Regions from separate parts of the Janthinobacterium sp. MP5059B genome, predicted to be linked through region 2. Evidence: predicted binding sites of a transcription regulator. Region 2 holds the regulator's gene; the other holds the start of a gene.
What was found. The regulator sigma-54, encoded in region 2, starts transcription at its own class of promoters, with help from an activator protein. The targets are predictions, from matches to a motif close to TGGCANGNAANCTGCTTT.
Positions count from the first base shown of each region.

Region 1 (7,556 bases), on a different contig from region 2:
AAATACACCTTTAGCACCGCATAATTCGAGATGACGGCGCTTTTATCGGCCGGGTCGGGCACGGCTTCCACGTCGGGAACCTGGGGGAAGGGCCGCTGCAGCGCATCGAGCAAGCCTTGCGCGGCAAACAGGGTTTCCATGTCATCGGGCACTTTTTCGCTGGACAGAGCGGCCGACAGGGCCAGTTGCAGCCGGGTATCGGCAGGGTCGGCTTCCAGCGCGGCGATGGCGGCGAGGATGGCGGCGGCGCTGTCGAACTTGGCGATGGCTTGCTTGAGCCGCGCATAGTGGCTGGCGACGGCTTCGGGAGCGCGGCCGGGCGCGCCATGCCCGATGGCTGCCACGACAGCGGAAGTGATCAAGTCCATGCGCCACCTGCCTTTCAGGTCAATCTGGATCGAATGTCAATCCATATTGCCATAAAAGCACGCGAAAAGCGATTTGTCCAGCGCCCCATGCAGCGGGCGCGGCTACGGTCAATGCTGCTTGTCGTCGCTGAACTGCTGCGCCAGCGACTGCAGGGGTGCTACCGTCAGGCCGCCGCGGCTCACGTGTTCGGGGATGGCCACGCGCACTGGCTTGCTGTGCATGTTGGTGGACGACAGCACATTCGTGGTGGTCTCCGGCGCCGCATTCCACACGGGGTCGACGATGCCTTCGAACACATGTTTCAATTGCTCGCCCCAGGTGTCGCGGATCATGCGGAAATACTGGTTCTTTTCATCGATGGTGACAAAGCGCGTGACGGCCAGGCTGCCCGTCTCGTAGACGAGCAGATCAAGCGGCAAGCCGACGGAAATGTTCGAGCGCAAGGTCGAATCCATGGAAATGAGGGCGCACTTGGCCGCCTCGTCCAGGCGCGTGAACGGGTTGATGACCCGATCGATGATGGGCTTGCCGTATTTCGCTTCGCCGATCTGGAAATACGTGTTTTCATCGTGCGATTCGATGAAATTGCCGGCCGAATACACCTGGAACAGCCGGCAGCGCTCGGCGCCGATCTGGCCGCCTAAAATGATGCTGACATTGAAATCGATGCCGCAGTCGGCCAGGGCCTTCGCTTCGCGCAGGTGCACGGTGCGCACGGCTTCGCCCACGATGCGCGCCGCATCGTACATGCTGGCCACGTTCCAGATGCTGCGTCCGTCCGCATCCACGTGTTCGGAAACGATCTGGCGGATCGCCTGCGAGATCGACAGGTTGCCGGCCGTCATCAGGACCAGCATGCGGTCGCCCGGGTTCTCGAACACGCTCATCTTGCGGAAGGTGCCCACCTGGTCCACGCCGGCATTCGTGCGGGAGTCGGACAGGAAGACCAGGCCTTCGTTCAGGCGCATGCCTATGCAATAAGTCATCGTCGTAAATCAAGTCAAAAGGGGTAGCATTCTACACCAGCCGGGCCTGGCAACCAGCTTGCAAGGCCCGGCCAGCCTCATTCCTGCCGTTTATACAGGCACGATCTGCACATCGACCCGTAATGTTTCTGTGCCGCCACCCTGGCGCACGCCGCGCACGGGGGCCGCTGAATCGTAGTCGCGTCCGATGGCCAGGCGGCAATACGCATCCGTCATCAGGCGCGCATGCGTGACATCGATGCTGACCCAGCCCGCGAAATCCGTGTCTTCCGTCCAGGCGTCGACCCAGGCATGGCTGGCCGCGTGACCCGTCGTGCCCGGATCGATATAGCCGGAGACGTAGCGGGCCGGGATGCCCCAGGCGTGGCAGCAGGCGAGGAACAGATGGGCGTGGTCCTGGCACACGCCGCGCCCCAGCGCCAGCGCGTCGCCCGCCGTGGTGGTGACCATGGTGGCACCGCTTTCATACGCCACCTTGCCGACGATGTGCTCGGCCAGGCGCAGCAAGTGGCCCGTGCCCGCCGTCACGCGCCGGTCCGGCAGGCTGGCGGCGCTCAGCTCGAGGATGGCGGGATTGGCCTGCGTCAGCGGTGTCGGCATGGTAAACAGCAGCGGCGACAAGGTATCGACCAGGTTCAGCCGTCCCTTGTGCGGGTAGATGGTTTCCACCACGCCATGCGCTACCAGGCTCAGGGAGTGATGGCTGCCGTTGATCGTCAGCATGTGCGACAGATTGCCGTAGGCATCCGTGTAGGCGTGGCACTGGCCCGGCGTGGTGATTTGCCAGGACAGGGCCCGCTGCTGCGGCTCGATACGCGGCGTCAGGTGCAGCTGCTGGATGGTGTAGGCCAGCGGCGCACTGTAGGCGTAATGGGTTTCGTGGCGGATGGTGAGCTGCATCAGGCCGCCAAGGGAACGAGGAAATCGCGGCTGACCCGGTTGCCCAGGTCATAGATGTTTTCCAGAAATTCCGTCAATGTATGGTGCAAGCCCGCCTTCATGATGTCGTCGATATGGCCGAATTTCAGCTCCGCGTGCAGTTTGCCAGCGAAACGCTCCGTATCGGCGGATACATCGTTGCGGATATGCTTGAGATTTTCCACCACGTCATCCATGCAGGCCAAAAGCGACCTGGGCATGTCGCCGCGCAGCATCAGCAATTCCGCCACCCGCGCCGGGGTGATGACGTCGCGGTACACCTTGCGGTAGATTTCAAAGCCGGAAACGGAGCGCAGCAGCGCCGCCCAGTAGTAAAAATCGCGCTGCGTGATGTCTTTCGACGTGTCGCGCGCGCCGTGGAACTTCACGTCGAGGATGCGCGCCGTGTTGTCGGCCCGCTCGAGGAAGGTGCCCAGGCGGATGAAATGGATCGCTTCGTCCTTGAGCATGGTGCCCAGGGTCACGCCGCGCGACAGGTGCGAGCGGTATTTGACCCATTCGAAGAACTGGCTGGGGTCCGTTTCCAGCAGATTGCTTTTCAGGCGCTTCTGCATGTCGAGCCAGGTGGCGTTCTGGATTTCCCATACTTCCGTCGTCAAGGTGCCCCGCACGGCGCGGGCGTTTTCGCGCGCGCCCGTCAGGCAGGCGAGGATGGACGACGGGTTGTTCGGATCGCGCACCATGAAGTCAAGCACGTCGCGCGTATGGAAGCGGCCATATTTGTGGTCATACGCGCTTTGCAGCTCGGAAATGCCCAAGGTGGCGCGCCAGCCCTGTTCCGCATCCTGCTCGGATTGGGGCAGCATCGAGGTTTGCATGTTGACGTCGAGCATGCGCGCCGTGTTTTCCGCCCGCTCCGTGTAGCGGGCCATCCAGAACAAATGATCGGCGGTGCGGCTCAGCATGCTTTTTCTCCTGCAAACACGGATGTTGGTTCCAGTACCCAGGTATCCTTGGTGCCGCCCCCTTGCGAGGAGTTGACCACCAGCGAGCCTTCGCCCAGCGCCACGCGGGTCAGGCCGCCGGGCACCATGGAAATTGTCTTGCCGGACAGCACGAACGGGCGCAAATCGATGTGGCGCGGCGCAATGCCGGCCTCGACATACGTTGGGCAGGCGGACAGGGCGAGCGTGGGCTGGGCGATGTAGCCGCCCGGATTGGCCAGCAGGCGCTGGCGGAAATCCTCGATCTGCGCCAGGCTGGACGCCGGCCCCACCAGCATGCCGTAGCCGCCCGCGCCATGCACTTCCTTGACGACGAGTTTCGCCAGGTTCGCCAGCACATACGACAAATCGGCGCTCTTGCGGCACTGATACGTCGGCACGTTGTTGAGTATCGGCTCTTGCGACAGATAAAACTTGATCATGTCGGGCACAAAAGGATAAATCGACTTGTCGTCGGCCACGCCCGTGCCGATGGCGTTCGCCAGCGTGACTCTTCCGGCGCGATACACGGACAGCAGGCCCGGCACGCCCAGCGAGGAGTCGGAACGGAAGGCCAGCGGATCGAGGAAATCGTCGTCGACGCGGCGGTAGATCACGTCGACGCGCTTGGGCCCGCGCGTGGTGCGCATGTACACGGAATTATCGTTGACAAACAGATCCTTGCCTTCGACCAGTTCCACGCCCATTTGCTGGGCCAAAAACGCGTGCTCGAAGTAGGCGGAGTTGTACATGCCGGGCGTCATGACGACAACCGTCGGGTCATCGACGCCCATCGGCGCGACGGAGCGCAGGTTGTCGAGCAGCATGTCCGGGTAATGGTCGACGGGGGCGATGCGGTTGCGGGCGAACAGTTCGGGGAACAAGCGCATCATCATCTTGCGGTCTTCCAGCATGTAGGACACGCCGGACGGCACCCGCAGATTGTCTTCCAGCACATAGAATTCGCCCTGGCCGGCGCGCACGATGTCGACGCCGGCGATGTGGGCGTAAATGTCGGAGGCGACGGAAATACCCTGCATTTCCGGGCGGTACTGGGCATTCTTGTAGATTTGCTCGGCGGGGATGATGCCCGCCTTGATGATGTTTTGCTCATGATAAATATCATGGATAAACATGTTCAAGGCTTGCACGCGCTGTACCAGGCCAGTCTGCATCTGCGCCCATTCCGTGGCGGGGATGATGCGCGGGATGGTGTCGAAGGGAATCAGGCGTTCCGTGCCGGCATCGTCGCCGTACACGGCGAACGTGATGCCGACCCGGCGGAACGTCAGGTCGGCTTCGGCCCGCTTGCGGGCGATGGTCTCGGGGGATTGCTGCTCCAGCCAGTTGCTGAATTCACGATAGTGTTCACGTACCTTGCTGTCCGTACCCACTTCATTTGCAGTCATTTCATTGAAAAAATTTGCCATGTTGTGATTTCCCTTGAGCCGTGTCTATGCATAGCTCAGCAGGAAGCGTGCCAACAAGGCGGGCGTGAACAGGTGTAAATATGACCACTTTTGTGGCGTCGCGCCATTCGCTGCACCATTTTCGTGCGGTTTGGATACCATTTTGGATCATTTTTTGCAACAACGTATGGCTATCAAAAATGACTATTTAGCAAATTCAAAGAACAACATTGCGCGCGGATTGTTGCATTATTGCAGAAAAGAAATTAAAATTCCAAAGACTATATAAATTTGCAATTCTATTTGCAAATATCATTTGCGATATTTATGAAATTACCTTAGAGGAAAAAATGCATTTAACTCCATCAGATCCAGATATCGCAACTCTCTACCGAAAAATTAAACAAGCACGTTTAGATTTGCAGCCAAATTTTCAGCGAGGTGAAGTTTGGGGTAAAGGGAAAAAACAACGTCTGATTGATAGTATTTTACGTGGATGGCACATCCCACCTATTCATGTAATTCAAATCCCAAATAGTGATAAACAAGAAGTACTTGATGGTCAGCAACGGTTGGCAGCAATTCGAGATTTCATGCAGAATGAATTTCCAATTAATGGCGAGCAGGCTCCGCTGGAATCCACAATCAAATCCTTAGATGGCTTTTTCTGGAATGATTTAACACAAGAATTACAGTCTAGAATAGAGGACTTCACTGTTCGACTGTTGACAATTTCAGACTATCAGCCAGGAGAGCCAGGGGAGTTGTTTTACAGACTGAACCAACCAACAAACCTTACCTCTGCAGAGCAAAGAAATGCATATTTTGGTGAGGCGAGACAGCAAGTCAAGGAGTTGGCTGAGTATATGCTCGAGCTTGGATTCACAAGTGAACTGATAGGTTTTTCCAATTCGCGCATGGCTTATGATGATGTGCTAGCTAAGTTCTTATTAACGTTAGAGATGGGAACTTTAACGGTGAAACATACTGCAAATAGTGTAACTGCTAGATATAGAGAGTCAACCGGGTTTGATAAGATGTTGGTGGAGGATGTCGCGCTTTGTTTAAATGCCTTGCGAGATTGCATTGGAATGCGAAATGATAAAACCAAATTAAATAAGGCAACAATATTTACTTGGTTAATATTTATATACGGTATACACAAAAAAACTGGAAGCTTTGACTTGGCAATTGAATATTTTGATTTTTTTGAAAGTTTGCGAGAGCAAGCAGACGGATTTTCTTTTGTTGACACAGGATTGAGTGGTGTTGCCTCAACGCAGACTTTTCAAACCATCCAAATTTATCAAGATAGGGCAAGTTCTAGAGTTGCGGATGTTTCCTCTGTTATTTTAAGAGACATAATCTTGTGGGGTATATTTTCCATAAAAAATAAAGATTTTTCCAATGGTGATACTAGGTTGTCATCTATTTCAAAAACATTTTATTACTTCATGTCTGGCGCTGCAAAAGGATCACCGGAAGATCAGTTATCTAAATTAATTGCAACTCTTGAGTGGGGTGTAATTCTGTGATTAATCTTCGCCGTGCACATTTAGACGATCATTGGAAAACAACATTTAGACGAAATTATTCCGCATCCATTTCAAAAGCAACATATGAGAATGGAAGTATATTAAATGGAATGTCTGTTAATTTCAAAAAGGGATTTAATGCTTTTGTCGGAAGGAATGGTATTGGGAAAAGTAATTTCATAAGATCGCTATATAATATATTTATATCCGATGATAGTAATAGAGCGAAATTTTCTATGCCGTTACTCGCAGAGGGTAAGGTTAAGATTGAAATGAAGGTCAATGATGTGGTTTCAGAAATTGATTTCACATTCGGAAATGATTCGATATCAATTGATGGTGTTGTGGGTTTTATGTTTGATCCCTGCACACTAATCCCATCAGTGCAAAAATTATTTGTCGATCAAGATAATTTGGAGGAATTACTGGAAAGCTATAGTCCAATACGTTGCAGTGATGACGATCTTCGTTTAATAAATTTCTTAACCCATGGCGAATACAGTGAAGTTCTAATTATTAATATTGAGGACGATTTTCAAAATTTCCCTAGACTTCCATTTTTTATTGTTAAGAATGGCTTTGCTAATTATGACAGTCGAAACATGGGGCTAGGTGAGTTGTCATTGTTTTACTTGTACTGGCTGGTCGATCATATGAAAAAATCTATCGGAAACAAAATCCTTTTCATAGAGGAACCCGAGAGTTTTTTGCCACCGTCAACTCAGGAACGACTTAGTGATGTGCTTGCAATGACAGCTGCCACAATGGATATATCGATTATCTTAAGCAGTCATTCGGAGCATATTTTGAAAAAGCTTCCGTTGTCTAATGTTCATATAATGCGAAGTACTCATGACGGAACAAGATGCTCTATGGCAGCAGACAATAGTGAGCCAATTAAATTGCTTGGACTAACTGCAAAAAAAATTGGGGTTTTATTATATGAGGATTATGCTGCAGAGTTGCTACTTAAATCTCTTTTGAAAATGTCTAGGAGAGTAAATCAAGATAATTTTTATTATTGCTGCTCTGGCTCTGATGGAGATATACTCCAAGATTTACTTAGATTCCCTAATAATATTTTGGATTTTTCTTTTGTTGGAGTATTTGATGGAGATTGCATAGGTAAGTATGAAGGGAAATTACATGAAAAGAAATATTGTTTTTTGCCAAGCGGTACAGCGCCGGAAGTGTTTTTGATAGATTATGCAAAGAGCAAAACAACACTTCAATTAGCTATAATTCTTGGAATTGGAAGTCAGGAAGTTTTAGCGGCTCAGGCATCGGCTGCAGGATGTGATCATCATGACTATTTTTTGGAATTTTCAAAATCATTAAATAAGAATTTATCTGACATTTTAAGCCGGATTTGTGATCATTGGGCCAATGCTCCGG
Region 1 covers NZ_LRHX01000006.1:1,023,180-1,030,735, forward strand. Annotated here, with positions in the region: gene JAB1_RS09125 (alpha/beta hydrolase) at 1-368, opposite strand, end outside; gene JAB1_RS09130 (peptidase) at 477-1,355, opposite strand; gene JAB1_RS09135 (transglutaminase family protein) at 1,446-2,255, opposite strand; gene JAB1_RS09140 (alpha-E domain-containing protein) at 2,255-3,199, opposite strand; gene JAB1_RS09145 (circularly permuted type 2 ATP-grasp protein) at 3,193-4,647, opposite strand; gene JAB1_RS28705 (DUF262 domain-containing protein) at 4,857-6,161, shown strand; gene JAB1_RS28710 (AAA family ATPase) at 6,158-7,556, shown strand, end outside.
Region 1: a site for sigma-54 is predicted at 4,683-4,700, ahead of JAB1_RS09145 (circularly permuted type 2 ATP-grasp protein). Genes of this name have one in related genera too.

Region 2 (7,556 bases):
GCTGAAAATGGGCGAATTCGATGGCGTGCTGCTGGACCGCCTGGACCTGGAAATCACGCAATACACGCCCTCGCCGCTGCTGCTGAAGGCAGCGCTGGACGAAGCGCCAGTGGAAGAAAAACTCGTCTCGCACTTGCTCAAATCGAATTGCCTGGTGACGGGCCAGCCCGACTGGGGCAGCGTGCAGATCGAGTATGCGGGACCGCAGATCGACCAGGAAAGCCTGCTGCGTTACCTGATCGGTTTCCGCGAGCACAATGAATTCCACGAACAATGCGTGGAACGCATCTTTGTCGATATCTTGCGTCAGTGCAAGCCGCAAAAACTGTCCGTGTATGCGCGCTATACGCGCCGCGGCGGCCTCGATATCAATCCTTGGCGCAGCAACTTCAGCACGGGAGCGATGCCGGGCAATCTGCGCAACGCCCGTCAGTAACATTAGGCAACACCGCGCAACACCATGAAACCATGCCAACAGGAATGTTGGCTGTGTTTTAAAACAACGTTGCAGTAGTGCCGCAGAGCATGTCAAAGACGCTGAAAAATCGGAAAATCGGCATTCGGCGGCGGAAAAACCGGCGCGCCGCGTGTTTTTAATCAAGAAATAGCCGATACACGCCGATGTTATTTTTTTGCTAAAATGATGGTGACATGGGCTGTAGCGCCCACTGCGCCCGCAGCGGGCGTATACTGTTGAGAATTGGCGTTACAGGCCGCGGAAACAGGCCTATAATTCGGCTCGCAAGCCCTCTGCGCATTGCACCATTTCATTGAGTGTCATGACTAATCTTAGCAAAATACTATCCCTCGAAAACGTCCTGCTGGACCTGGAAGTCTCCAGTAAAAAACGTGCCTTCGAGCAAGCCGGCCTGATCTTCGAAAACAATTACGGCATCGCCCGCTCTACCGTCTCGGACAATCTGTTTGCCCGCGAACGCCTGGGCTCGACTGGTCTGGGCCATGGCGTGGCCGTGCCGCATGGCAGGGTCAAGGGCAGCAAAACCTTGAAATCGCCGCTGGGCGCCTTCGTCCGCCTGGCCGAGCCGATTCCGTTCGAGTCGCCCGATGGCAAGCCTGTCAATCTGCTGTTTTTCCTGCTGATTCCCGATCATGTCACCCAGCAACATCTGGAAATCCTGTCGGAAATCGCTGAAATGTTTTCCGATGACGCCTTCCGCACGGCACTGGCCACGGATCCGGAACCGAAATCCGTACATTCGCGCATCGTCAATTGGCAACCTAGTCTGCAAGCGGCGGGTTAAACTTCAGGTATTCCTCCACTCCTGAAGAAGAAGACTGCCATGTTGCAAACGCCACTGACGATACAACGCCTGTACGACGACAATCGTGAAAGTCTGCAACTGGGCTGGTTCGCCGGCTTCCCCGGCGGCGAGCGCCTGATCTCGGGCGATGTCTCGTCGGCCGCCGACCAGGTGGGCCACTTGAACCTGATCCATCCGGGCCGCATCCAGGTCTTCGGCCACCAGGAAATCAATTACTACCAGCGCCTGAAGGTCAACACGCGCACCCACGTGATTGGCGAGCTGATCGCCGGCGGTCCGCCCGCGCTGATCATCGCGCAAGGACTGGAAACGCCGCCCGACATCCTCGCCATCTGCGACGAGCAAAACATTCCCCTGTTCTCCACCCCGCTGCCGGCCGCGCAAGTGATCGACTTCCTGCGCGTCTACCTGTCCAAAAAGCTGGCGCAACGCATCATCATGCATGGCGTGTTCATGGACGTGCTGGGCGTGGGCGTGCTGATCACGGGCGATTCGGGCCTGGGCAAGAGCGAACTGGGGCTGGAACTGATTTCGCGCAGCCACGGCCTGGTGGCCGACGACGCCGTCGAATTCTCGCGCATCGCGCCCAACATGATCGAAGGCCGCTGCCCGCCTTTGCTGCAAAACCTGCTGGAAGTGCGGGGCCTGGGCTTGCTCGATATCAAGGCCATCTTTGGCGAAACGGCCGTGCGCCGCAAGATGCGCCTGAAACTGATCGTGCATCTGGTGCGCCGCAACGCGCTGGAAGAGGAAGTCGAGCGCCTGCCTTTCCTGTTCCCCACGGAAGACGTGCTGGGTTTGCCCGTGCGCAAGGTCGTCATCCCCGTCGCCGCCGGCCGCAACATCGCCGTACTGCTGGAAGCGGCCGTGCGCAACACGATTTTGCAATTGCGCGGCATCGATACCTTGCAGGAGTTCATGGAGCGGCAGAGGTTGGCAATGAGTGGCGATTAGCAAGTAGGTCGGATTAGCGCGGCAACGCCGTGCGTAATCCGACGACATTGTTGGCCCATGCCGCGGTGTCGGCTTACGCGCGACGCGCTAAGCCGACCTACGGTCGTGACGAGAGCGCCCTGCCAATCCCGGCAATATCACATTCCAAATTGCAATAATTTGTAAAGATAATTGCCTTGGAAGCAGAGCGCCGATCTTTATTGTATGATCGGCGTATGCATATCGTCCTTATCACCGGAATATCCGGCTCCGGTAAATCCGTTGCGCTCAATGTGCTGGAAGATACCGGCTACTATTGTGTCGACAACCTGCCGCCGGCCTTGCTGCCCAGCCTGGTGCAGACCCTGCTCGACGAAGGTACACCGCAACTGGCCGTCGCCGTCGATGCGCGCAGCGCCGAGTCGCTGACCAGCCTGCCGCACAATGTGGCCCTGCTGCGCGACCAGGGGCATGACGTCAAGGTCATGTTCTTGACGGCCACCACGCATTCGCTGGTGGCGCGCTTCTCGGAAACGCGGCGCAGCCATCCGCTGTCGCACGAATTGCGTCCGAACCAGAATCCGGCCAGTCGCCGCACGCTGATCGAGTGCATCTCGGAAGAACGCGAACGCCTGTCAGCCATCGAACAGCTGGGCCATGTGATCGACACGTCGGAACTGAGCGCCAACAAGCTGCGCGCCTGGATCAAGGATATCGTCGCCTCCGAACGCGCGCCGCTGACCCTGTTCTTCGAATCGTTCGCCTTCAAGCTGGGCGTGCCGCTGGACGCCGATTTCGTCTTCGACGTGCGGGCCTTGCCGAATCCCTATTACGACCTGGCGCTGCGCCCGCTCGACGGCCGCGATGCGCCCGTGATCGCCTTCCTCGACGCGCAGCCGAGCGCGCTGGAACTGCTGGCCGACATCCGCGCCTTCATCGAGAAATGGTTGCCGTCATTCAAGTCCGACAACCGCAGCTACCTGACGGTGGCCCTGGGCTGCACGGGCGGCCAGCACCGCTCCGTGTACATGGCGGAGCGGCTGGCGCAGTATTTCGGCCCCAACGAGCGCGTCGTCCTGCGCCACCGCGAACGCAGCTAATTAGTCGAGGTGGCGCAGCGGATGCGCCGCGGCTGGCCAGACGGGGGCAAAGAAGCGCGCCACCATGGCCGCATCGACGTCGTCCAGGCTGGCAGGGTTCCAGCGCGGTGCATTGTCCTTGTCGACCACCAGCGCGCGCACGCCCTCGAGCACTTCGCCATGTTCGAAATTATGGCGCACCACCGTGCGCTCCATGCGCAGGCAATCGGCCACGCCCAGGTGGGCGCCCCGCTGCAGCAATTCCAGGGTCACCGACATCATCAAGGGCGAACGCAGGCGCATGGCCGCCAGCGCCTTGGCCGCGAACGCGCTGTCATCCTGCGCCAGCGAGGCCATGATGGCGGCCACGGAAGGGGCGCCGAAATGGCGGTCCAGCGCCGTGCGCGCCGTGGCCAGGGGAGATACCCCCGCCTCGGCCTGGAAAGGCGCCGCCAGCGCCTTGATGGCCACCGGCAAGGCCTCGCCCCGCGTCGATTCGAACAGGTCCAGCAGCGCCCCCATCTGCGCCTCAGGCAGGTAGACATCGGCCAGCCCCGTGTACAGGGCATCGGCCGCGTTGATCGTCAAGCCCGTCAAGCCCAGGTACAGGCCCAGCTGGCCGGCCAGGCGGGATAGAAAATAACTGCCGCCCACGTCGGGAAACAAGCCGATATTGACTTCCGGCATGGCCATGCGCGTGCGGCCCGTCACGATGCGCAGGCGGTTGCCCGGCCCGGCTTGCGCCACGCCCATGCCGCCGCCCATCACCACGCCATCCATCACGGCGATATACGGTTTCGGGTAGAAATGAATTAAATGATTTAAAGCATATTCTTCCGTAAAGAAATCTTCCAGCATGGCGCTGCCGCCTTGCGGCGTGGCCAAGCCAGCATCGAAAAAGAAACGGATGTCGCCGCCGGCGCACAGGGCTTTTTCACTGCTGGAGCGGATCACCACGGCGTCCACCTGCGGATCGTCGCGCCAGGCCAGCAGGGCCGCGCTCAGGGCGCGCACCATCTCCAGCGACAGGGAATTCAAGGCTTTCGGACGGTCGAGCACGATATGGCCCGTGCGGTTGCGGATGGAAGTCTGGACGAAGTCGCTCATGGCAGGCAGGAAAAAAGTGAAAGTGCAAACATTTTAGCCCCTGCGCGGCGAACATTGCGCTCAAAAGGTCCAGGCGCAAAAAAGGGCGCAAGATGTGCGCCCTTAGTTGATCACAACTGCTGGAAGCGGGTGGCCTTAGACGGCGACGACGGCTTCTTCCTCGGAGTTGTCTGGCAGATGCTTGATCGCCTCTTTACCGTGCCCTTGCACTTTGGTTTTGTATTTCATCACTTGCCTATCGAGCTTGTCGATCAGGGTATCGATCGCGGCGTACAGGTCGTGCGCCAAGCTTTCCACATAGACAGTCTTGCCGCTCAAACGCAGGTTGACTTCAGCCTTTTGACGTTTTTCTTTCTCTTTGAGGTTATCCACGGTCAGAATCACGGCAATATCGATGACTTGATCGAAATGACGTTTCACGCGCTCCAGCTTCGTTTGTACGTATTCACGGATGGCTGGTGTCACTTCGAGATGATGTCCGCTGATGGTGAGATTCATACACACTCCTAAAGATGATCGGGTTCGTGCGGTCCATCCTATCCGGCCCGCAGAGGAACCGAAAAAAACTTACAAACACTTACGCAGGCTCACTGGCGGAATTTTCAACGCTTCCCGGTATTTGGCAACAGTACGTCGCGCAATCACCATGCCTTGCTCCCCCAGCATGTCCGCAATCTTACTGTCGGATAAAGGATTTTTAGGGTCTTCTGCTCCTGTCAGTTGCACGATCAATGCCCGTATCGCCGTCGATGACGCTTCGCCCCCCGCTTCGGTGGCGACGTGGCTACCAAAGAAATATTTCAACTCGAACATGCCGTGCGGGGTCAGCATGTACTTTTGAGTTGTTACCCGCGAGATAGTACTCTCGTGTAAACCCAGTGTATCAGCTATTTCACGGAGCACAAGGGGACGCATGGCAACGGCCCCATGCGAGAAAAAGTTCTTTTGTCTTTCTACTATCGCCTGCGCCACGCGCAGGATCGTGTCGAAGCGCTGGCGCATATTCTTGATCAGCCACTTGGCTTCCTGCAACTGTGCGCCCATGGCGCCCTCGCCCTTGCCCTGCTTGAGCAAGTTGGCGTACATGGCATTGACGCGCAGGCGCGGCATGACATCGTTGTTCAGGGTGACTTGCCAGCCATTGCGCGCGCGCTTGACGACGACGTCGGGCACCACGTAATCGGACACGTCCGAGGCGAACACGGCGCCCGGATGCGGATTGCACTGGCGAATCACCGTCTGCGCTTCGCGCAAGTCTTCATCGTCGCAATCGAGGGCTTTTTTCAGCTTGTTGAAATCGCGCTGGGCAAACCAGGCCAGGTGCTTTTCCACGATGACGAGGGCCATGCGGCGCGTCACCATGGCGATGTGCGGCAAACGCTTGATTTGCAGCGCCAGGCATTCGGAGGCATTGCGCGCGCCCACGCCGGGCGGATCGAAACTTTGCAAGAGAGACAAGGCCGTGCGCATCTCGTCGGCGTCGATTTCCAGCTCTTCCGGCAGGCGCGCCAGGATGTCGTCGAGCGACTCTTCCAGGTAGCCATTGTCGTCGAGCGCGTCGATGATCAGCTCGACCAGCGCGCGGTCGCGCAATTCAAGCACCGTCACGCGCATCTGCTCCATCAGGTGTTCGCGCAGGGTGCAGTGATGGGCCTCCAGTTGCGGACGCGAATCTTCGTCGTCGGGCGCCTTGCCCCGGCTCGCCTCGCTCCAGTCGCTGTCGCCGCCATCCGCGGCGGCCGGACCCTCGCCGGCATCGCCATCAAAGGTTTCCGCTTCGGCCGGCGCTGCGGGCACCTCCTGGCCTGGCGGCTGGGGCGGCGCTTCGGCCGGCGCGGCCGTGGAACTCAAGGCACCGTCGGACAGCAGGCGCAGCGAACGGTCGAGCGGATCATCGAGGCGTTCGAGCAAGGGATTGTCCGTCAGCAATTGCTCTAGTTCCTGATGCAATTCCAGGGTAGACAATTGCAACAGGCGTATCGATTGCTGCAACTGCGGCGTCAGTGCCAGGTGCTGCGAAGTGCGCAGCTGCAATGATTGTTTCATTGGCTTACATGCGGAAGTGTTCGCCCAGATAGACCCGGCGTACCGACTCGTTCGCGATGATGTCGTCGGGGCGCCCCGACGCCAGTACCGAGCCCTGGTTGATGATGTAGGCACGGTCGCAGATACCCAGCGTCTCACGCACATTATGATCGGTGATCAGCACGCCGATATTGCGCTCCTTCAAGAAACGCACGATGCGCTGGATCTCGATCACGGCGATCGGATCGACACCGGCAAACGGTTCGTCGAGCAGCACGAAACGGGGATCGGTGGCCAGCGCGCGGGCGATTTCCACGCGGCGGCGCTCGCCACCGGACAGCGACAGGGCCTGGTTCTCGCGCAGCTTTTCAATCTGCAAGTCAGCCAGCAATTTATCCAGGCGCACCTCGATCTCGGCCTTCGTCAGCGGACGGCCTTCGACGGTCTGGATTTCCAGCACGGCGCGGATATTGTCTTCGACCGTCAGTTTGCGGAAGACGGACGCTTCCTGCGGCAGGTAGGACAGGCCCATCTGCGCGCGGCGGTGGATCGGCAGGCTGGAGATGTCCACGCCGCTGATATCGATGCTGCCGCCATCGGACGGCACCAAGCCGACGATCATGTAGAACGAGGTGGTCTTGCCGGCGCCGTTCGGGCCCAGCAAACCCACCACTTCGCCGCATTCGACTTGCAGCGAGACATCATGCACGACTTGCCGCTTGCCATAGGTTTTTTGCAGCCCGCGAACGATCAGGGTGCTGCCGCAACGAGTATTATCCATTATTTCTTTCCTGGCGCAGGCGTGGCCGGCGCTTTCTCCGCCGCCGGTGCCTTGGTTTTCGGCTGGATCACCATGCGCACGCTGCCGCCATCCGGGGTGCTGGTGCCGCTGTTGGAATTTTCCATCGCAAACACTTCCTTGCGGCTGTCATACGAGATGAAGGCGCCATTGGCCACGTCGGTCACTTTCGTGCCTTCCAGGCGCGTCAGCTTGGCCCTGGAAAACAGTTTCACCACTTCCGTCTTGTTGTCGTATTCCACGCGCTCCGCTTCGCCTTCCACCCACAGGTCGCCCGCGCCATCGCGCTTCTGGCGGAAGGTGGCGAGCTTGCCGGGATCGGCCCAGAAG
Region 2 covers NZ_LRHX01000005.1:159,207-166,762, reverse strand. Annotated here, with positions in the region: gene queF (NADPH-dependent 7-cyano-7-deazaguanine reductase QueF) at 1-436, shown strand, start outside; gene JAB1_RS04415 (PTS sugar transporter subunit IIA) at 780-1,262, shown strand; gene hprK (HPr(Ser) kinase/phosphatase) at 1,302-2,237, shown strand; gene rapZ (RNase adapter RapZ) at 2,453-3,316, shown strand; gene JAB1_RS04400 (enoyl-CoA hydratase/isomerase family protein) at 3,317-4,402, opposite strand; gene raiA (ribosome-associated translation inhibitor RaiA) at 4,538-4,900, opposite strand; gene JAB1_RS04390 (RNA polymerase factor sigma-54) at 4,970-6,448, opposite strand; gene lptB (LPS export ABC transporter ATP-binding protein) at 6,453-7,208, opposite strand; gene lptA (lipopolysaccharide transport periplasmic protein LptA) at 7,208-7,556, opposite strand, start outside.